Regions from separate parts of the Oceanobacillus sp. B139/18 genome, predicted to be linked through region 1. Evidence: a T-box and tRNA genes for the amino acid it is inferred to sense, from the RefSeq annotation. Region 1 holds a T-box; the other holds one or more tRNA genes.

The links. The T-box of region 1 lies ahead of ACZSMY_RS03650 (valine--tRNA ligase). A T-box ahead of a tRNA ligase gene usually reads a tRNA of that ligase, here a tRNA-Val.
Region 2: it has a tRNA-Val gene. The T-box ahead of ACZSMY_RS03650 (valine--tRNA ligase) is inferred to sense a tRNA for this amino acid. The anticodon was not compared.

What each region holds. Positions count from the first base shown of each region.
Region 1 is NZ_JBVFXI010000001.1:749,186-759,960, reverse strand. It holds gene ACZSMY_RS03660 (RimK family alpha-L-glutamate ligase) at 1-641, shown strand, start outside; gene ACZSMY_RS03655 (ATP-grasp domain-containing protein) at 638-1,486, shown strand; gene ACZSMY_RS03650 (valine--tRNA ligase) at 1,511-4,156, opposite strand; T-box leader at 4,210-4,455, opposite strand; gene ACZSMY_RS03645 (hypothetical protein) at 4,656-4,844, shown strand; gene ysxE (spore coat protein YsxE) at 4,841-5,839, opposite strand; gene spoVID (stage VI sporulation protein D) at 5,994-7,241, opposite strand; gene ACZSMY_RS03630 (GNAT family N-acetyltransferase) at 7,392-7,934, opposite strand; gene hemL (glutamate-1-semialdehyde 2,1-aminomutase) at 8,029-9,315, opposite strand; gene hemB (porphobilinogen synthase) at 9,328-10,311, opposite strand; gene ACZSMY_RS03615 (uroporphyrinogen-III synthase) at 10,304-10,775, opposite strand, start outside.
Region 2 is NZ_JBVFXI010000001.1:115,494-126,268, forward strand. It holds gene mgtE (magnesium transporter) at 1-357, shown strand, start outside; gene ACZSMY_RS00510 (CotO family spore coat protein) at 495-941, shown strand; gene ACZSMY_RS00515 (CotY/CotZ family spore coat protein) at 1,000-1,470, opposite strand; gene ACZSMY_RS00520 (hypothetical protein) at 1,691-1,939, shown strand; gene ACZSMY_RS00525 (YetF domain-containing protein) at 1,998-2,711, opposite strand; gene ACZSMY_RS00530 (GNAT family N-acetyltransferase) at 2,824-3,249, opposite strand; gene ACZSMY_RS00535 (YjcG family protein) at 3,256-3,768, opposite strand; gene ACZSMY_RS00540 (alpha/beta hydrolase) at 3,858-4,583, opposite strand; gene ACZSMY_RS00545 (ABC transporter ATP-binding protein) at 4,768-6,573, opposite strand; gene ACZSMY_RS00550 (ABC transporter ATP-binding protein) at 6,563-8,290, opposite strand; tRNA gene ACZSMY_RS00555 (tRNA-Val) at 9,001-9,073, opposite strand; gene ACZSMY_RS00560 (dicarboxylate/amino acid:cation symporter) at 9,373-10,608, shown strand; gene ACZSMY_RS00565 (CsbD family protein) at 10,748-10,775, shown strand, end outside.

The DNA of each region.
Region 1 (10,775 bases):
TTCGTGTCTTTAATAGTTCACTTGCTATCGAAATCAGCGACGATAAAATCTACACCTATCAAATGCTCATGAGAAATCAGCTTCCTATTCCGGAAACGGTTATTGCTCCTAAAAAATATCATGCAGATAATCTGCCATCCGACTATATCCAGGAAATAATCAATCATTTTGGATTTCCGCTGATTGTGAAAGAAGCATATGGCTCCTTTGGTGAACAGGTTCATTTAATCGACAATCAACAGAGCTTAACAGATATTATCTCGAATATTGGCGAGCGCCCCTTCGTATTTCAGCGTTATATAGAGGAAAGCAGAGGCAGGGATATTCGCGTTCAGGTAGTTGGTGACAAAGCGATAACTGCTGTGGAACGGCAAAACGAAGTAGATTTTCGGGCAAATGTAACTAATGGAGGCAAAATGCTGCCCTTTCCCCTTAATGAGAATACAGAAAAGCTGGCTGTAGCAGCAGCTAAAGCCATTGGAGCTGATTTTGCCGGTGTCGATTTATTGTTTGGCCAAGACAGTGAACTGCTGATTTGTGAAATAAATGCGAATGCACATATCCGCAATCTTTATGAGTGTACGGGCGTCAACGCCGCTGATTACATGATAACTTATATAAAAAAGGAGCTTTCCCGATGAATGGATGGCTGATATATACGAAAGCAGATTCAATAAGAAATAAAAGCTATATCGACTGGTTTATAGATGAAGCTAAAAAGCAATCCATCTATCTCAGATTATTGATCAGGGAAGATCTATCGATTGGCATAAATCAAAATAAACAGGTTATCTATGCGAATGGAGAAGAAATCTGTGCAGATTTCGCAGTTATCCGGACAATGGAACCTCTGCTCAATAAACAATTAGAACAAATGGGAATTACCGTATTTAATCACTCTATAATCTCAGAAACATTTAATCATAAAGCATATGGCTATCTCGCTATCCAGCAACTAGGTATTCCTGTTCCGGAAACCTATTTTTTCCCCGGAAAGATGGCCCCTCCCTCCTTGCCTTTTAACTTCCCTTTTGTTGCCAAAACAGCTAATGGGAAAGGAGGAAAGCAGGTTGCGATGCTTCATAGCCAAAAAGAATGGGAAGCATACCGCCAGAGCCTGACCGAAGACTATGTACTTCAGTCTTCTCAACATATTCAGCCGGGCAAGGATTTACGCGTGTTCGTGATTGGTACAAGGATTATAGCAGCTGTTTTACGTGAGAACTTAAACGATTTTCGAGCAAACTACTCTCTTGGCGGAACAGCATCTCTGTATACGTTAAATGAAACAGAAAAAAGTATCGTTCAAACAATTATAAATGCTTATGATTTCGGCCTTGCCGGTATTGATTTTATGTTCACGGAAAATGGAGAATTTATATTTAATGAAATTGAAGACGCCGTTGGTTCGCGTACGTTGAGCAAACTCAGCGATATCAATATATTAGAAGAATATGTAACGTATATAAAAGAAAAAATGCTATGAGAAATTGTCTCATAGCATTTTTAATTACTGTTTTAATTCTGCTAAACGGGCTTTTACTTTCGCCTGTTTATCCAGATAATCTTTTTCTTTTTGTTTTTCTTCTTCCACTAAGGATTCTGGTGCTTTGCTGATAAAGCCTTGGTTAGAGAGCTTTTTCTGCACTCTTTCTACTTCTTTGTTCCATTTAGCGAGTTCGTTTTCCAAACGTGCGATTTCTTTATCAAAGTCAATCAGGCCTTCTAAAGGAAGGAAGATTTCTGCACCTGTCACAACAGAGGTCATCGCTTTGTCCGGTGCTGCAATATCTTCTGCAATTTGCAGAGAGCTCGGGTTACAGAAACGCTCTAAATACTCCCGATTCTTTTCTAATTCCTGCACAAGCTCTTCATTTTCTGCGGAGATAAGTATCTCAATTTGCTTAGACATCGGTGTATCTACCTCTGCCCGGCTGTTACGTACAGATTTGATAATAGCAACTAAGCGCTGCATTTCAGAAACTGCTTTTTTATCATCAAATGCCGGATTTACTTTTGGCCATTCGCTGACTGTAATAGATGCTCCTTCATGCGGAAGCTGCTGCCAGATCTCCTCTGTAATAAAAGGCATAAACGGATGCAGCATACGCATCGTCTGGTCTAATACATGTGCCAATACAGAACGGGTTGTATTTTTCTTGGCTTCATCTTCACCATACAGCGCCAGCTTAGCCATTTCAATGTACCAATCACAGAATTCATCCCAAATAAAGTTGTAGAGATATCTTCCTGCTTCGCCAAATTCATATTTATCTGCATTTCTCGTTACATGGTCAATTGTTTCATTCAATCGGGATAAAATCCATCTGTCTGCAACCGTTAAGTCCCCTGTTAAATCAATATCCTCATACTGGAACCCTTCCATATTCATCAGAGAAAAACGGGAGGCATTCCATACTTTATTGGCAAAATTCCAGGTAGACTCGATTCGTTCCCAATGAAAACGCAGGTCCTGACCAGGTGTAGAACCAGTCATTAAGAAATAACGCAGCGAATCGGCACCGTATTTATCAATGACATCCATCGGGTCTACACCGTTCCCCAGGGATTTACTCATTTTTCTTCCTTCAGCATCACGAATTAAGCCATGCAGCAATGTATCCTCAAATGGACGTTCATTCATAAATTCCTTTGATTGGAAAATCATCCGGGATACCCAGAAGAAAATAATATCATAGCCTGTTACCAAAACATTGGTAGGGAAATAACGTTTCAAATCAGCGGATTCTTCATTCGGCCAGCCCATGGTAGAGAACGGCCATAAGGCAGATGAGAACCATGTATCCAATACATCCTCATCCTGCTCCCAGTTTTCAACATCCTCCGGCGTTTCTTTACCTACATAAATTTCACCTGTTACTTTATGGTACCAGGCCGGAATCCGGTGCCCCCACCATAATTGTCTGGAAATACACCAGTCACGGATATTATCCATCCAGTTGAAATATGTTTTTTCAAATCGCTCTGGTACAAAGTTGACTTTTTCCGCGTCAGAATCCTGCATCTTCAAAGCTGATTCTGCCAACGGCTCCATTTTTACAAACCATTGTGTAGATAAGTAAGGCTCTACCACTGCACCGCTTCTCTCCGAATGCCCGACCTGATGCGGACGTTCTTCGATTTCAAAGAGCACACCCTGCTCTTGCAGGTCTTTAACCAGCTGCTTCCGGCATTCAAAACGGTCTAATCCCTGATACTTCCCTGCATTTTCATTCATGGTGCCATCTTCGTTCATCACAAGCACACGCTCTAGATTATGACGGTTCCCAATCTCAAAGTCATTCGGATCATGAGCAGGTGTAATTTTAACTGCTCCGGAGCCAAGCTCCATATCTACATAATCATCTGCAACAATTTGCATTTCTCTTCCTACAATCGGCAGGATAACCGTTTTTCCGATTAAATGCTGATAGCGTTCATCTTTTGGATGCACCGCAACCGCCGTATCACCGAGCATAGTTTCCGGCCGGGTTGTCGCAATCTCAATTGTTTCATCACTATCCTTTATCGGGTAGCGCATATGATAAAAATTCCCTGGAATCTCTTCATAAATCACCTCAATATCAGAAAGAGCTGTTTTCGTGGAGGGATCCCAGTTAATAATATATTCGCCGCGATAAATCAATCCTTTTTCGTAAAGACGGACAAATACCTCCCGAACAGCTTCAGACAAACCTTCATCTAACGTGAAACGTTCCCGGGAATAGTCTAATCCAAGTCCAAGCTTCTCCCACTGCGAGCGGATAAAGCTTGCATATTCCTCTTTCCACTCCCAGGATTTTTCAAGAAATTTCTCCCGTCCAAGCTCATAGCGGCTGGTTCCCAATTCTTTTAATTTTGCTTCTACCTTCGCCTGGGTAGCAATCCCCGCATGATCCATTCCAGGAAGCCATAATACATCATAGCCCTGCATACGCTTCATACGTGTGATTGTATCCTGCATCGTGGTATCCCATGCATGCCCTAAATGCAATCGTCCTGTTACATTTGGCGGCGGAATCACAATGGAATACGGCTCCTTCTTCGGATCATCTTTTGCTTCAAAAAACTTCCCATCTAACCAAAATTGATATCTTCCTGCTTCCACTTCTTGTGGATTATATTTAGGAGGAAGCTGATTTTGTTTATCTGACATGTTAAAAAACCTCCTTCATTCATTCAACTAAAAAAACCTTTTCATCCTTATACATAAAGGACGAAAAGGTATATTTCCGTGGTACCACCTTTGTTTGCTGATCAATAAAAGCTGCTGCAGCTTCATTAATGCACACTCAAGGTCATGGATATCGGCTGACAACCGGAACCTCCTACTTCATTTTTCAGAGATTCTACATCAGAGACGACTTCAAGAACAACCTTCCCGGGAAATTTTCAGCACAGGATTTCCCTCTCTAAGAGCGTTTACTCTTTACTACTTCTCTTCCACGTATTCGTATGTTTTCTTAGTAACATTTATTTTATCGTTTCCGCTTAAGAACGTCAACTAGATTTTCATATATTTACCGATAAATAGGCTTGTTCCCAGTTCATTAAAAAGTGTATCTATATTATTGACACACTTTTCGAGCATTTATACATAACATATTATATATCATTCCTGAAGTCACACTTCATTCAAAAAAGGAGGGAAATAAATGTCCCGTTATTATCGTTATCGTATACCGCTTTGGGCCAGAAAATGTATTTTCGTTGTAGAAGCCTGCGTCACACCAATTCTGGTCTTTCAGATTATCCGAACGCTTTTAATACCAACAGCATTTGATATTTTAATACTAGCTGTACTAATTGGCCTTGCCCTTTCTTTTTACATGCAATGGATTTAGTCTGGCTGTTCTTCTTTGGACTCATATGTTTCTTGAATAAACTCCACCCAATTCATCCCAAATTCTAAACGGCGGAATTGCTGCTGCAGCTCTTTGACCTGATTAACCATCGATTTCTTTGTGCGGCGGTCTGTATAATTCTTAAGTACACTTAAATAGAATGATGGATTTAACAAATAGACAGAAACAAGATGCATTTCCTTTACAGTCAGATGATTTGTTTTTTGATAGACCGTAAATGCCTGCTGTATTGTTTCCTCAGGCTGGTTATAAGCTCCTGTCAAGCCCCGGAAATAATGTGATAAATCACGTGCCGGATGCTCGAATCCTCCTGATTCCCAATTAATTAAATAGCCCCCCTTTGAATGCGTATCGTCGACTCGCTGATGACATAAGCTGGAAGACCATAAAATCTCCGTTTCTTCCTCTCCATAGATTTGATACAGTTTATCTTGCAGCAGCCCTACAGCATGGCAAACCCCTTTATAATGCGTGCAATAAAGCAGCTCAAACGGCGACATATATTTTCTGCTTTCATAATCGGTGACACGGGCATGGAGCTGATCTAAGGATTGTTTACAAAAGCTTGAAAACCCTTGAAAGGATTCTTTGAGACGATCAGATTTAATACGGCTGGTCTGCCTTGTCTTTTTATGAATTTGTGCAAGTGTCTGCAATGTTCGCTCAATGTTATACGCGGAATCTGTGACCTCCGGAGAGTCAATCCAAGGTGTTAAATAATAGTAAAAATTTTCCTCCTTATGAAAAAATGCATTGTCCCGGGTTAAATACACAGGTAAAATCTCTGTCACATTTTTTTCACGAGCAATACGGTAGACATGCTGCCAATTCTCCATCGTCTGTTCTGTTAAAAAACTGCGCTTCAAAGCATATTCCTGCATACCGTCAAATACTTTTACAACACGCTCTGTCTGTTTTTCAATACTGACGGGATAGATATGATATGCTTCCAGGACCTTCTTCCATATATTCACCACATGTCACCCCTTATTTGTAAACTTGAAATTGCTCGTGTATATCAAATCTGCATTACATCTGAATATTAACCTGCATAAAATAATTAAAAACATAGATTATGTAAAACTCCGGCACAAATAATCTTATTCATTATTTGTGCAGAGTCTTTATTTATTGTTTAGACGGAATATAAAGCAGCTGTCCTTCATTTACTTCTAATTCTTCTTCTAATTGATTATGCTTGATTAATTGCAGCGGGCTGATTGCAAACCGTTCTGCTATGGTATCGATCGTATCATTCTCCTGAACAATGCACAGACGCATTTTGGCATAATGATCCTCGTCTGCTTCGCGGAAAATCTGAGATAGTAACGATTCGCTTTCTGTTCGTTCCTCCTCTTTTTTCGGTTCTTCAGCCACCAGTATTTCTTCCTCCCTGGGTGTATCTGGATAGAAGGTATCTTCTATATAATCAATCACCTCGGATTCATCAGCGACATCCCAGCCTGGCTCCTCCCCTGTCATCTCCATATCTTCCTCAGCCTCTAATACCTCTTCCACCTGCTCTTCTTCTTCCGACTCATCCTCTGAAGCCTTTCCTTTCGAAAGAGACTCGAAATATTCAGAAAGAGGCTGTGACTTTACTTTCCATCGATCCGGGTCATCTTCTGGCTCCTCTTCTGAATAGCTTTCTTCCAATGTTAATAGTTCTTCCATTTTTTTCTGATCCTTCGATATCGCTTGCTCATTACGAATTAATGCTTCTTCCGGGGGGCTTTCTTCCAATATCGGTTCAACTTCCGGTTTAATTTCTTCTTCTGACGCTAGCAGTTCTTCTAATTTTTGCTGATTTTCCGATATCGTTTGTTCATTGCGGGTCAATGCTTCTTCCGGAAGTTCTATTTCGAAGGAAAATGTATCTCCTACCTGTTCTTGATCCGCTTCTGCTGTTTCCCAATTTTCTTCTGACGGACGATATGCTTCATCCTGTAAAATCCCTTGAATCTCAACTGCAGCAGTAATTTTTAAACTATCTGCACCTAATAAATCATAATCAAAGGATTCAATTTGTACCGTGACATCTTCTATTTTATTCACCCGATGAGGCGGCACAGATATATCTACAGGAAATTTATGGGTGAATACATACAGTCCATTTACCTCTCTAATACTTTCGACATAACGCTTAGCCTGAATTTGATCAAAGTCAAAAATCTCTTCTCCTTCTTCTTCACCATTTACTTTTTGATATTCTCCCTGCAGTTCAAGATTGCCATGGATAGAAATATAGTTATCTAATGATTCGATTGTTATTTCTGGTTCAATGGAAATTCCTCTGAGCTCTTCTACTTCCTGTCCTTTTTCAAAAAACAGTGATTCTTCCAGTTCAAAAACAAATGAATTAGAATCTACTGACAAATGTATTCCTCCTCTCGCAAACAGTCCAGATGCGAATCATTCGTTATCATTTATATGATAAGAAACATTGGAATATGCTAAGGAGGAAGATTGGTTTAAAGCAAACAAGAAAAGCAGGGGTATCGTTTATGTTAAACGCGCTTCAAGAAATCACTCTGTTTCCGGGTATTCCATTAACCAGCAATCCCGATACTCGCCCTCGTGCAGTTCATGGCAAGGAAGTAATTTTATTTTCTTAAAACCACTTTTCTCGTAACAGCGAATCGCTCTTTTATTCCAGGCTTGGGGGTCCATGACGACTTTATTTACATGTTTCGTATTCATTAAATAAGCAACCATAGACTGGATCAGGAGTTTGCCAATACCTCTATCCCAGTATTGCGTTTCTCCTATAAATTGGTCTATTCCATAAATAACATTATTATCATTTAAATAACCATACTTTTTTCTCGTGTCTACATTTAATAGATAATATTGAATATAACCGATTTCAATATTATCAAAAGCTATGATACATCTGACTACATTGTCTTGAAGCGGATAAAATTTTTCATTCACTTTTTCTAAATCAAATGGATTATCTCTCCCATCGTAAAATTGAAGAACTGCCGGATCGGAAAGCCACTTTGCCAGTAAATAATTATCCTCTTTTGTTAATTCACGAACAGTTAGCTTATTATTTTGAAACAGCATCTTTGTATGACCTCCACTTGAATTTGAGAAAGTAATATTCTGTCAGTAAAAAAGAGAAACCCGCATGGATTTCTCTTTTATTTTCTCTTTATCATTATTTTTCAATCTTAGAAAAAGCAGTATGCACCGCTTCAATTGTCTTTTCAATATCCTCATCTGTATGTGCAGTAGATAAGAATAATCCTTCAAATTGAGATGGCGGTAAAAATACGCCTTCTTCAATCATCGCACGGTAATATTGCGCAAAGTAGTCTAAATTAGAGGATTGCGCCGTTTCAAAATCAACGACTTCCTGATCTGTGAAGAATACACCGACCATGGAACCGGCACGATTAATATGAAGCGGTATATCATATTTGTCTGCCGCCTGGCGGAACCCTTCTGTAAGACGGTCTACTTTCTTATTAATTTCTTCATAAGACGCTTCTGTCAAGGAAGCTAACGATTCATAGCCCGCTGTCATAGCTAACGGGTTACCGGATAATGTACCGGCTTGATAAATTGGACCAGTCGGTGCAATCTGTTCGATAATTTCCCGTTTTCCGCCGTATGCGCCGACAGGAAGACCGCCGCCGATGACTTTACCCAGACAGGTTAAATCAGGCGTAACATCAAAATGTCCCTGCGCACTGTAATAACCGACGCGGAAGCCTGACATTACCTCATCAAAGATAAGCAACGAACCATTTTGCTCGGTAATATCGCGTACAGCCTGTAAGAAGCCTTCTTTTGGAGGCACGACTCCCATATTTCCACATACAGGCTCCATAATCACCGCTGCGATTTTATCACCATAATGCTCAAAAGCAAGCTTTAAGCTCTCTACATCATTATAAGGAACGGTAATGGTATTCTTAGCGATATTTTCTGGTACCCCCGGGCTGTCTGGAAGACCAAGTGTTGCAACACCAGAGCCGGCTTTAATCAGCAGGGAATCCCCATGGCCATGATAGCTTCCTTCAAATTTAATAATCAAATCCCGGTTTGTATAACCCCGCGCCAGACGAATCGCACTCATCGTTGCTTCTGTCCCAGAGTTGACCATCCGAACCATTTCAATCGATGGAACACGGTCAATAACGAGCTTAGCCAGCTGATTTTCTAATAATGAAGGTGCTCCAAAGCTTGTCCCTTTTTCAACAACTTCCTTTAAACTTTTCGTCACACGCTCATCTGCATGTCCCAAAATTAACGGTCCCCAGCTTAGTACGTAATCAATATACGTATTGCCGTCAATATCGGTAATTTTAGAGCCCTTTCCTTTTTCCATAAAAATCGGATCAAGCCCCACTGATTTAAATGCACGTACCGGAGAGTTTACCCCGCCGGGCATTAAATCAACAGCTTCTTTGTATGCATCTACTGATCTTGTGTTTACCATGCTCTTCCTCCCTTATTTATCTTCTTGCAACCATTTTGCCACATCTTTTGCAAAATAGGTAATAATTAAGTCTGCGCCTGAACGTTTCATCGATAGCAGGGTTTCTGTTACTAATTTTTTCTCATCAATCCAGCCATTTAAAGCAGCCGCTTTAATCATGGAATACTCCCCGCTCACGTTGTATGCAACGACGGGCACGTCAAAATTATCTTTCACTTCCCGCATAATATCCATATAAGACAGGCTCGGTTTGACAATTAAGAAATCAGCGCCTTCTTTAATATCCGATTTCGCTTCACGAATTGCCTCTAAACGGTTAGCCGGGTTCATCTGGTAGGTTTTCCTGTCTCCAAATTGAGGTGTGCTGTCTGCTGCATCACGGAAAGGACCGTAATAAGCGGAAGCATATTTCACCGCATAGGACATAATCGGAATATGGTGAAAACCGGCTTCATCCAAAGCATGGCGGATGACAGTTACAAATCCGTCCATCATATTGGAAGGAGCAATAATATCGGCACCTGCTTTTGCTTGAGATACAGCTGTTTTAGCTAACAGCTCCAGAGAAGCATCGTTGGCTACATCTCCGTTTTCAATCACGCCGCAATGTCCATGCGAGGTATACTCGCATAAACAGGTATCCGCAACAACAAGCATTTCCGGATACGCCTGTTTCACGATTCTTGTTGCTTCCTGAATAATTCCATGATCATGAAAAGCCTCGGATCCGATTTCATCCTTTTCTTCTACCACGCCAAATAAAATAAGCGAACGGATTCCTAATTGATACGCTTCCTCCACTTCTTTCAATAAATGATCAAAAGAAACCTGGAAAACTCCCGGCATTGACGAAACCTCATTACGGATGTCTTCTCCTTCAATAACAAATATCGGATAAATAAAATCCGTTGCCCGTAAGTGTGTTTCTTGAACGAGTGCGCGCATCGAAACGGATGAACGCAAACGCCGATGTCTGTCAAATGTGAATTCACTCATGATTTATCTTCCTTTCGTTTGCAATCGTTGAAATTAAATCCAACATCGCATCTGTTGTATATGGTATGGACGTATATACATCAGGAATCCCTAATTCCCTTGCCTTATCTTCCGTCGTATTACCGATACAAATATAGGTTGCATTATTCGGTATACATTCCGCTAATTGTACAAACGCCTCTGCTGTTGATGGGCTTGTAAACGTTATATAATCAACAGTTGGAAGCTCTTGATTCAACTTCTGTTTTGATTCCACACAATACGTTGTCTCATACACTTCCAATGCTTCATAAGCAATCTGGGCTTCTTTTAGCTTTTCTGGAAGCGTCGGCCTTGATAAATTACCCCGTATCAGCAGCACCGGCTTATCCGATGTGTAAAAAGAGATAAACGCTTCTGCCATCGCCTGCGCATCAAAGGTTTCCGGAACAAAGGAAGCAGCATAACCATATCGATGCAATACC
Region 2 (10,775 bases), 630 kb from region 1:
CTTGCTGTATCTGTACGAGGAATGGCAACAGGAGAATTTGAGAATACTGGAAAATGGAAGCTTTTGGGCAGAGAAGCATTAACAGGACTCATCAATGGGGTCTTCTGTGGAATAATCCTTGCAGCAATTATTTTTATATGGCAGGGAAGTATTTATTTAGGCATACTTTTAGGATTATCTATTATGGGTTCCCTTCTTGTAGCAACATTAGCAGGGGCTCTTATCCCGATGCTGATGAATCGCTTGAATATTGACCCGGCAGTAGCATCAGGACCATTTATTACAACGATTAATGACCTTATTTCTACATTGATTTATTTTGGAATGGCCACTGCATTTATGAGTTATTTAATTTGATTATATGACTGAAAAAGGATTGTCTCACAAATTAGAGGCAATCCTTTTTCATATGTAGAGACATGGCGCTTTTGACACAAAACAAAATCTAGGTTCATACACTATACAAGATAAGCCGAGAAGGGGTGTAATGACCAATGACAGAAAAAAATAAAGCGCAAGCTCCTTTACTTTACATCAGCCAGCCTCAACTGAAAGCATCTCAAGCTCCGATGCAGGAAAATTATGTTGGCGACTATAGAAGACAGAAGAAACTCCATTCAAACGAAGTCCCGACTTTGAATAAAACACAGCCAAAAGATAAAAAAAGACCATCAGCCGAGAGCTCCCGGTCAGAAGAACAGCAATCGAGCAAGAAAAAGTTTATGGAAATGACGATTCCGGAAAAAATTAATTATTTAACCAATCGTTCTGAATTTGCTCCGTCGATAAGGTGTGAAATAATGACAGCTTCTAATAAAAAATACCGGGGCATTATTCGTGAAACAGAAAAAGATACTGTTTTTTTACAGTTAAATAACCGAAAAAACAGGGTGGAAATTGCAATTAAGGATATTGAAAGCATTCAGTTATTAGGGTTTTAAAAAACACCGTCCAGGAATATATTACCTGGATGGTGTCTTTTTGGTTCTTGCTGCTATTTTAGTGAAATGCTCTAATTGCTGGTAAGCAAGTAACATGGCAGAAACAATCTAAATCTACTGTGATACAAATACCTGTTGCTTCCAGGTCTTCGGTGTTTTGGTCAGTAGGATCCTTCATATGATCAAAACCGCAGCTTTCTCCATCACTGAGTAATAACTCAAGAATAGCACAATTGTTTTTATCTACTTTTTTCACCCTGAAAATAAAGCTTGATAAAATAGGATTCATCTTGTTGTGATGGTTTTTCGTGGTGCCAAACCCTTTAAAAGGTTTGCAATCCTTGCAGTATAGAATAACAGGTACGGTGTCTAAATCATTCGTTACTTCATTTGTACATAAAAGATCGTTGATTGATTGTTCACAGCTCGTATCACAGCAATTTTCTACAATGTCATTTTGAGCATCAACAATGTCTTTTAAAATATCTGCTACACAACTTCCGGTATCGTAATTTTTTCCACAACCCATGAGAAATTGCTCCTTTCACAATTTGAATTTTCTTTCCTTATAGGATATGTGTCTTCCTTGTGTTGGTGTGGGCGAGTGTGGTTATGATGAATGGCTATTGCAATAAAAATAAAATTCTGACTATACAAAAATTAAGAAACTGTATATAATATAGAAAAAAGCGGTTTCAAATTTTTGAGGAAGGGTATATAAAGGTGACTATACAAAGGAGGTGCGGGGGATGGGATATATTCTTCCGGTGCAGACTTCACAGTATGCTGATTATCATCAAAGAGTACAGCCGACCCAGAAAAAAGCGGACCAAGTAGAAAGTGCTTTTAAGGTTCAATTGGATAGAAAGCATCAGGAACTAAGCGCAACATATGAGCGCTATTACCGCAATCGGCCTGAACCTCAAAAACCAATCGACCTGCCGCTGGATTCTTCCCTCATCACGGGGAGAGGAAGGCATATCAATAAATATGTATAATAAAAGCATTCCTGTTTCCAACAGGAATGCTTCCTTATGATTAAGCAGAAGATCAGCCTCAATCATAATCTGTATATTTTTTATGATTACGATTAAAAAAGGGTACAATGTATAGAGGACTCCCTTTTATATACTCTGCATAAAAAATTTCTGAAACATCTTTATACCCCTGTTCATGGATAGACTCCTCCAGCCAGGATAATGGAAGATTTTTCTCCTCCATATTATCTTGAATGATTTCCCCGTCATTAATGAGCGTGATAGGCAAGGTAACATCCTGGGGAGATAATTTTAGATCCTTGCGTGTAGGCGTTTGATAATCCGTTTTTTTCAGAACAGAAACCGTTCCATTTGCTTCTAATACTGCAAATTCTACCTCACTGATAGAGAACACATCTTTTTCTCTTAAAAGGTGCTGCAGCTGATTAATATCCAGCTTGGTTTTTTTCATCATATCCCGGACAAGTTTGCCGCGATGGATTATAATGGTTGGACTTCCTTCAAGCAGATGTCTGGTCCGCTTATACTTTTGTGATACGATTTCGATAATATACATGAGAATAGCATATAGAGCTACGACGAATGCTATTTCCGGTATCCCGGCATTAGGATCAAATAAAGCATTCCCGACTAATTCTCCCAAGAGCAATGCGGAAATAAAATCAAATGGAGTAATCTGAGAAATCTGTGTTTTGCCTAATAATTTTGTGATTAAAAATAATGCGAAAAAACCAAAGATAACTTCTGTAAACATACTCATATAACTAGACATATCATACGCTCCTTTAATGTACACAGTATTTTATAGTGTGTACAAAAGCAGAGAAAAAATGTATTAAAAAAGACCCTTATCTGCCAGAGATAAGAGCCTCTATATTATAAAATTACAATTCTTTAACCATGGTGACATGAGGAATGCCTGCATCCATAAATTCTCCAGATGTCACTTCATAGCCAAGCTTTTGGTAAAAAAGCTGCGCATGTGTCTGTGCGTTTAATTTGGCTTTATGAAAATCCTGATTTGTAATTTCTTCCTCCATTTTTTGCATTAATTTCTTGCCGATAGCCTTCCCTCGCTGAGATTTGAGCACGCAGATACGCTCTAATTTGCCGTAACCGTCTTCTGTGAAGCGCAGACGGGCGGCCGCAACAGGGGTTTCTTTATCATAAGCGATAAAATGCGTAGCTGTATTATCAAATTCATCGATTTCTTCTTCCGGCGGCACGTTTTGTTCTTTAACAAATACGTTATTTCGAATGTGATAGACATCTTGTAATTCTTCCGGTGTCCGTGCGGTTTTTACGAGCATGCGTGTTTATTCCTTTCCTAATAAAAATGTTTCATATACCGTCCAAGAACCGTTATCTAATTCGTATAACAGCTGGAATCGGTCAATATAATCCTTGATTGCAAAACCTTCCATTTTTAATCTTCCTACAATATCTGAGAATTCATCATGCTCCAAATCCTGGGCAATTGTAATATGCGGTACAAAAGAATGTTTTTGGTTATTCTCAAGAATTCCTTGCTGCAGGTGTTCATTGAGCGTTTGTAACTGTTCGATTGGTTCAACTTTTAAATAAATGGTATTTGTTATCGGTTCAAAGGTACTTACCTTATTGATATGAATATAAAAAGGGTCTACGCTGCCCGCAATTTTATGGAGCTCCTGAACCACGTCATCAATCTGCTCCGGATCTGTTTCAAACGGGTACTTTAATGTAATATGCGGAGGGATTAACGCGTACCTTGGGTCGTAACGCTTTCTTAATGCATTTGCTTGATCCTGTACGTTTTTTGAAGGGAAAATAGCGATTCCATATTTCATTCATACAACCTCCTAGTATATAAATTATTATCAGCTATAAATAATCTGTATTTACATAAGTATAGCAAAAGAAATGGAAAATAGAAATTTTAATCAAATAAAGTTGTGAGCAGGCGGCGCATATCATTTTGCCAATACTTCCATGTATGGATACCATCCTCTAATTCATGATAGGTATATGCTGCTCCAGCATTTTCCAATGTCTGATTTAATTTGCGGTTCGGTTCTACAAAGTCAGCTGTATTCCCGTCGCTCATTTTTACTTCTGTTTCCTCTGTACCGATGGTGTGATAAATATCCAGTGTGGACAGGGGCTTTGCCTGCTCCACATGAGCTAACACCTTATCATCCACGTAAGGGGACTGTATTCCTGCTTTATCAAATAGGTCCGGATATTTCATTGCGGTCATCAATGCCAATGTTCCTGCCAGAGAATCGCCAATAATAGAACGTGATTTTTCCTGGTGATTTGCCGGAATCAGTTCATCTAAATATGGCACGACTTCCTGGATGAGAAAATCTGTGTATGCTTCATTCTGCTCGCCGGACGGGTGATATTTTTCTCTGCGGTCATATTTATCTTTGTAATGAATTCCCACAAAAATCACATTATGCATTTCTTTTTCATCATGAAGCTTGTCGCTTAATGTAGCGATTCGTCCCATCTGAAAGTAATCCTTTCCATCCTGCATGATGCAGATTTCATATTTATACGCTGTAGAGAAGACTTCAGGATGATAAATCTGTAATGTCATCGTTTCTCCTAAAAAGGAGCTGTTTATTTCTTTTTCAATCATTTTTCCTTTCCTGCGCAAGCTTCCCACCTCCATTTTTTATAATGAATAATATGTTTTTATCGTATAGAAATAGTTTATCATTGTGTAATGGTGCTGTCACTTGAACGTCCTTTTGCAGTTTATTCTATCGCAGTGTAACACCCTGATTCATTCAACTGATATTTAGTAAGAAAAGCAAAAATCGGCTGAATAAAGTCTCATTTTATTGATAAAGATGATAATATTTCCCTTTCCGTTTCATAAGCTCCTCGTGGCTGCCCTGCTCCATGATATTTCCATCTTCCAGCATGATAATTTTATCTGCCTCCCGAATCGTATTGAGTCTATGGGCGACAACAAAACTTGTGCAATCCTTCATCAGGCGTTTTAATGCTTCTTGAATGTGCAGCTCTGTTACGGTGTCAATATTACTGGTCGCCTCATCAAGGATTAAAATTTTCGGATTTGCTAATAATGCGCGGGCGATGGTCAACAGCTGTTTTTGTCCCTGACTAATGCCGCTTCCGTCCTGATCCAACACGGTGTCGTATCTATCCTGCAAAGACATGATAAAGTCATGAGCATTCGCATTCTTCGCAGCCTGTTCTACTTCTTTATCCGTCGCATCTAAGTTGCCGTAACGGATGTTTTCCCGAATCGTTCCGTGAAATAAGAATGTATCCTGTAAAACAAAAGCCATATGCTTTCGCAGGCTGGTCCGTTTTATTTTTTTAATATCGATACCATCCAATGTAATCTGTCCGCTATCATAATTATAAAAACGGGAAATCAGATTAATAATGGTAGTTTTCCCGGCGCCGGTGTGGCCTACAAATGCAATTGTTTCTCCGGGCATTGCTTCCAAGCTGATATCATTTAGAATGTCTGCTGATTCGTAACCGAAGCCGACATGGCCAAAAACAAGATGTCCCTTTGTATCTGGAAGCTCTATTGCCCCGTCCTCGTCAACTTCCTCTTGGGTTTCATCCATTACCTGAAATACTCTTTCTGCACCCGCGATAGCGGATAGCAGCAAGTTGAATTGGTTTGATAATTCATTTAAAGGTCTGGTGAATTGTCGGGCATATTCAGTAAAGATAACAATCGTTCCGACAGTAACCAGTGCTCCGTTTGACGTGATAACTAGCACACCGCCGACAAAGGCGATCATCGCAAAGCTTAAAAAATTCAAGGTATTCATGATTTTTGGGATGAACCCTGAGATGGTCAAAGCCCAAAAACCAGTATTCTGCAAGGATTTATTTCTTCGCTCAAACTGGTCTTTTACATAATCCTCCTGTGAATACGTCTTCCCAACATGCTGACCGGAAACGATTTCTTCTACATAGCCATTAACATCTCCCAAATCCCGCTGCTGTAATTTATAAAGAGGTCCGGTTCTTCTGGTAATCCAGCGCATCGCGAAAAACATGGCTGGAATAATCGACATCGTAACAACTGTCAGGATAGGACTCAGATAGAGCATAATACTGACTGTACCGATTAAAGTAAGCACACTGGCGAAAATTTGAATCACTGATTGGTTCAGGGTGTTATTGATATTATCGATATCATTGGTTAGCCGGCTCATCAACTCCCCATGCTGACGCTGGTCAAAGTAGGAGATAGGGAGGCGGTGAAATTGTTCAAATAAATTTTTTCTCAGCGTATATACGGTTTGTTGTGCAATATCTACCATCCAATAGTTTTGAAGAAAGAGCGATAAGGAATGGATCATGTAGACGATAACCAATCCTAAAAGCAGCAGACCAAGTCCGTTTAGCTGCCCGACTGCAATAAAATGGTCAATAGACATTCCGACTAGAAAGGGACCCAATAGAGCAAATAATGAACTGATAACGACCATGAAAATAACAAGAAATAATTTCCCTTTTTCCATTTTTAAATAGTTCCAGATCCGTTTTAAGACAGCTCCCATGTTTTCTGCTTTTTTTGAAGCACCTGTATCCACAGTTGATACATCAATTCGTTTATATTGAAAAGCAGCTTTTAAAGAATTATTTCGCATGGAGAACCTCCTTTTCCTGCTGTGATTCTGCGACAGCCCGGTATAATTCAGAGCGGTCGAGCAGCTCATTATGCGTACCGATATCCAGAATTTTTCCTTGGTCTAGCAGAAGTATCCGGTCGGACGTTTTAGCAGTAGCTATTTTTTGTGTGATTAGAAGAACTGTATACGGATAATAATTCAACGCTTGCAGAAAACGTGCTTCAGTAGCTAAATCAAGTGCACTTGTACTGTCATCGAGCATTAACATCTCCGGCTTGCGAATAAGGGCGCGGGCAATAGAGATGCGTTGTTTTTGTCCGCCAGAGAGATTTACTCCTTTCTGACCGACTCGGGTTTCATATTGATGTTCCAGCTGTTGAATCGTATCATGGATTTGTGCATCCTTCGCTGCTTGAATCACTTCATCCATTGTTGCGTCTTTTTTTCCAAAAGCGATATTATCAAAAATAGAGCCGGTAAATAAAAGCGGTGTCTGCGGAACGTAACCGATACCATCCCGTAAAGCCTTGAAGGAATAGTCCGTTAAAAGTATATCATCTACGTAAATATTTCCTTTAGAAGGCTCGTAAAGGCGGGGTATCAACTGGAATAAAGAAGTCTTCCCGGACCCTGTTGCTCCGATAATCGCCAGTCGTTCACCAGCATTTACGGAGAATGAAATATCTGATAGTGTTTCCTTAAATGCGTCCGGATAACGGAAAGAGACATTCTCAAATACGAGGCGGCCTTTCGACAAAGAAAAAACCGCCTGTTTTAACTCCTCTTGTTCTCCATCTTCCTCTGTGAGCACCTCGCTGATTCGCTCGGCAGACGCCTTTGTTCTGGAAAGTATCATGATAATAAAAGAAAACATAGAAATGGCCATCGCTACACGAAGCGCATAATTGATCATCGTAACAACTTCACCAATATTTGCCTGCCCGTTAACAGTTTGGATGCTTCCGAACCAGATAATAAAAATTAAACTTAAATTCATAACAAACAATAAAACGGGACCGGATGATTCCACAATTCGAAAGGATTTTCGGGTCGTCACAGCAAGTGTCCGGTTGGCGTCATCAAATCGGTTTTCTTCTGTGCTGCGGCGGGTAAAGGCTTTGATGAGTCTCATACCGGCAAGGTTTTCCTGCATGACACGATTGACATCGTCTACATTGCTCTGTACCTGTTTAAATAATTTGCTTGAAATTTTTAATATCCATAAAAGAAATAAAATGAGAAGCGGCACAGTGACTAAAAAAATCAATGCCAGCTGCGCATTGACTACAAAAGCCATGATAACACCGCCAAGGACAGTCAATGGTGCTTTTGCCATAATACGAAGCACCATGAAAACGGTATTCTGAATCTGGCGGATATCATTTGTAAACCGCGTAACCAGAGAAGATGTAGGGTATTTATTTAATTTTGCATAGGTGAAGCTCTGAATTTTGGAAAATAGTTCCTCCCGCAAATCATAAGCATAGGAAAAGCTGACATGAGAGGACAGAAAAGAATTTAGAACGCCTGCAAGAAAGGATAAAAGAGCCAGGCCAATCATAATCGAACCCCAAAATGCAATATTTTGGATATCCTGATTTACTACCCCTTGATTAATCATCAGTCCCAAGAAGAGGGGAAGCAACAGCTCTACTGTAAGCTCGATAAGCATTAATGAGAATGCAATTATTGAAGGAAATGTATAAGGTCTTAAATAGGAAAACACCTTTCGCAAATCAACCACCCGCCAACTAAAAGAGTAAAAGTATTCAGAAATTAAAATGGAAATAAATTGTTTACTATATTATAGAATGAATGGTGATAAATAAGCCAGTATTTGGTTCGGTTTACGAAGTGATGATGGGGGGGAGTTATAACCCTGTAAAATCTACAATAATAACTATATAAATTGAAATTAATAGCTACCGCTACAACGGGTTTCATGGGGTGAGTAATCGCAACCCCAGAAAAACACTCCGCTTTCCGTGGGCCCCGAGCTCATCTCCTTTAAAGAAGACTTGCTGATTGGCAAGCCGTCAGGCGCAGACAGAAGCAAAGTCGCACTTATGCCCCGCAGAAAAAAAGAAGTTCGCTTTTTTTCTGCGGGGTCTTCCCTCCGCGCTTTCCCACGACGGACAGGACGTCCTAGTGTCGGTCGTTGGTCACAGGACGTGACCGTTCTTAGCTGACCAGGAGTCTCTGTGTTTTTCTTCTGGGACTGGGACTGCGGTTACTCGCCCCACCGAAAACCATTGCGATTACTCGCCCCATCAAAAACCGTCGCTAGTTACTGTTTTCAATCATTATTTCGTCGTTTTTATAAGAAAAATAAAGTGTAATTTCTTACTTCAATTTATATAGATAGTATGTAAAAAGGAAAACGAGCATGAGTAAAAATAAAAATAGCAACTCCTAAATGGTTAGAAGTCGCTATTTATTAATGAATGATTCCGATTGGACTCGAACCAACGACTTCCACCCTGTCAAGGTGGCGCTCTCCCAGCTGAGCTACGGAATCGTATGTAAGTACAAATTATATTATACAGCCAAATGAAGCAGAAGACAAGCTAATAAATATTTATTTCGTTCTAATTGAATCGCATCGAAAAATGAGTTTTTGATGACTGCTTTATTTTAATAGACTATTCTCTATGCTTTTGTCCGCCTGTTAAAGTGGAATAAATGAGGGACAATACATCTTAGGAATAGATAAATTTAAAATCATAAGAATATTTAATAACTTTCCTTCAATTCTTCCTTCCTGTAAAATGAAATAGATTACATTATATTTAATTTGAAAGAGAGAGGAAATATAAAATGCTAGAAAAATTAAAAGCCTATCGATTTCCACTTATTCTTTTAGCTTCTATTATTATTGGAGCGATAATTGGATTGATTTTTGGAGATGATGCAACTGTGATCAAACCTTTTGGGGATTTATTTATTAATTTATTATTTATGATTGTTATCCCGCTTGTATTTTTCTCTATTTCGTCAGCGATTGCCGGCATGGATAGCATGAAGCGGCTTGGGAAAATCATGGGGTCGATGATTACCGTATTTGTCGTAACCGGGGTGATTGCTTCTGTAGTGATGCTTATTGCTACTGTTATATTCCAGCCGGGCTCAGGTGTCGATATCCCTTTAAGCACTCCTGAAAATATAGAAGAACAGAGTTTAGGGGATCAATTAGTCAATACATTTACAGTACCTGATTTTGTTGATTTATTTTCAAGAGATAATATGATGGCCCTTATTGTGATGTCCATCCTGGTCGGTGTTGCAACTGGATTGGCAGGAGAGAAGGGGAGACCGTTTGGAAGATTGCTAACGAGTGCTTCCGATGTGTTTATGAAGTTAATTAAACTCATTATGTATTATGCTCCGATTGGGCTCGGCGCGTACTTTGCATCCTTAGTAGGGGAATTTGGTACAGCGTTGATTGGTGATTATGCCAGGGCAGTGATTGTCTATTACCCTGTGGCTGTATTGTATTTTGCGATTGGTTTTACATTATATGCCTTCCTTGCTGGCGGAAAAAAAGGAGTCAGCCGCTTTTGGAAAAATATACTTGGACCGGCTGCAACCTCACTGGGGACTGGAAGCAGTGTTGCAACAATCCCGGTTAACCTGCAGGCGGCAGAACGGATTGGTGTTCCGAAAGATATTCGTGAGACCATTATGCCGCTTGGAGCCACCATTCATATGGATGGTTCCTGTTTATCTGCTATGTTAAAAATCGCCTTTATCTTTGGGGTATTTAATCAGGATTTCACTGGAATCGATACATTTTTAACTGCCATTGGTATTTGTTTATTATCTGGTATCGTGATGAGTGGAATTCCGGGAGGCGGCTTTACAGGGGAGTTAATGATTATCACATTGTATGGCTTTCCGATTGAGGCCCTGCCAATCATCACAGCTATCGGAGTGGTTGTTGACCCGCCGGCTACAATGGTGAATTCTACTGGTGATACGGTGTCGAGTATGGTTGTGGCAAGACATATCGAAGGGAAAGACTGGATGGAGAAAGCAGATGCCGCCAGGACTTAATTTATAAAATGCAAAGGTGCTGTGTCCCGGTAAGTTTGGGGCACAGCACCTTTTTTAAATTATTTAGTTTAGAAATATATTATTCGTGGAACACAAATAATATAAATAAATTGTTAGATTTCGTAGGAGGTATATTAACATGAGTGATGGTTTTAAAGATAAAATTA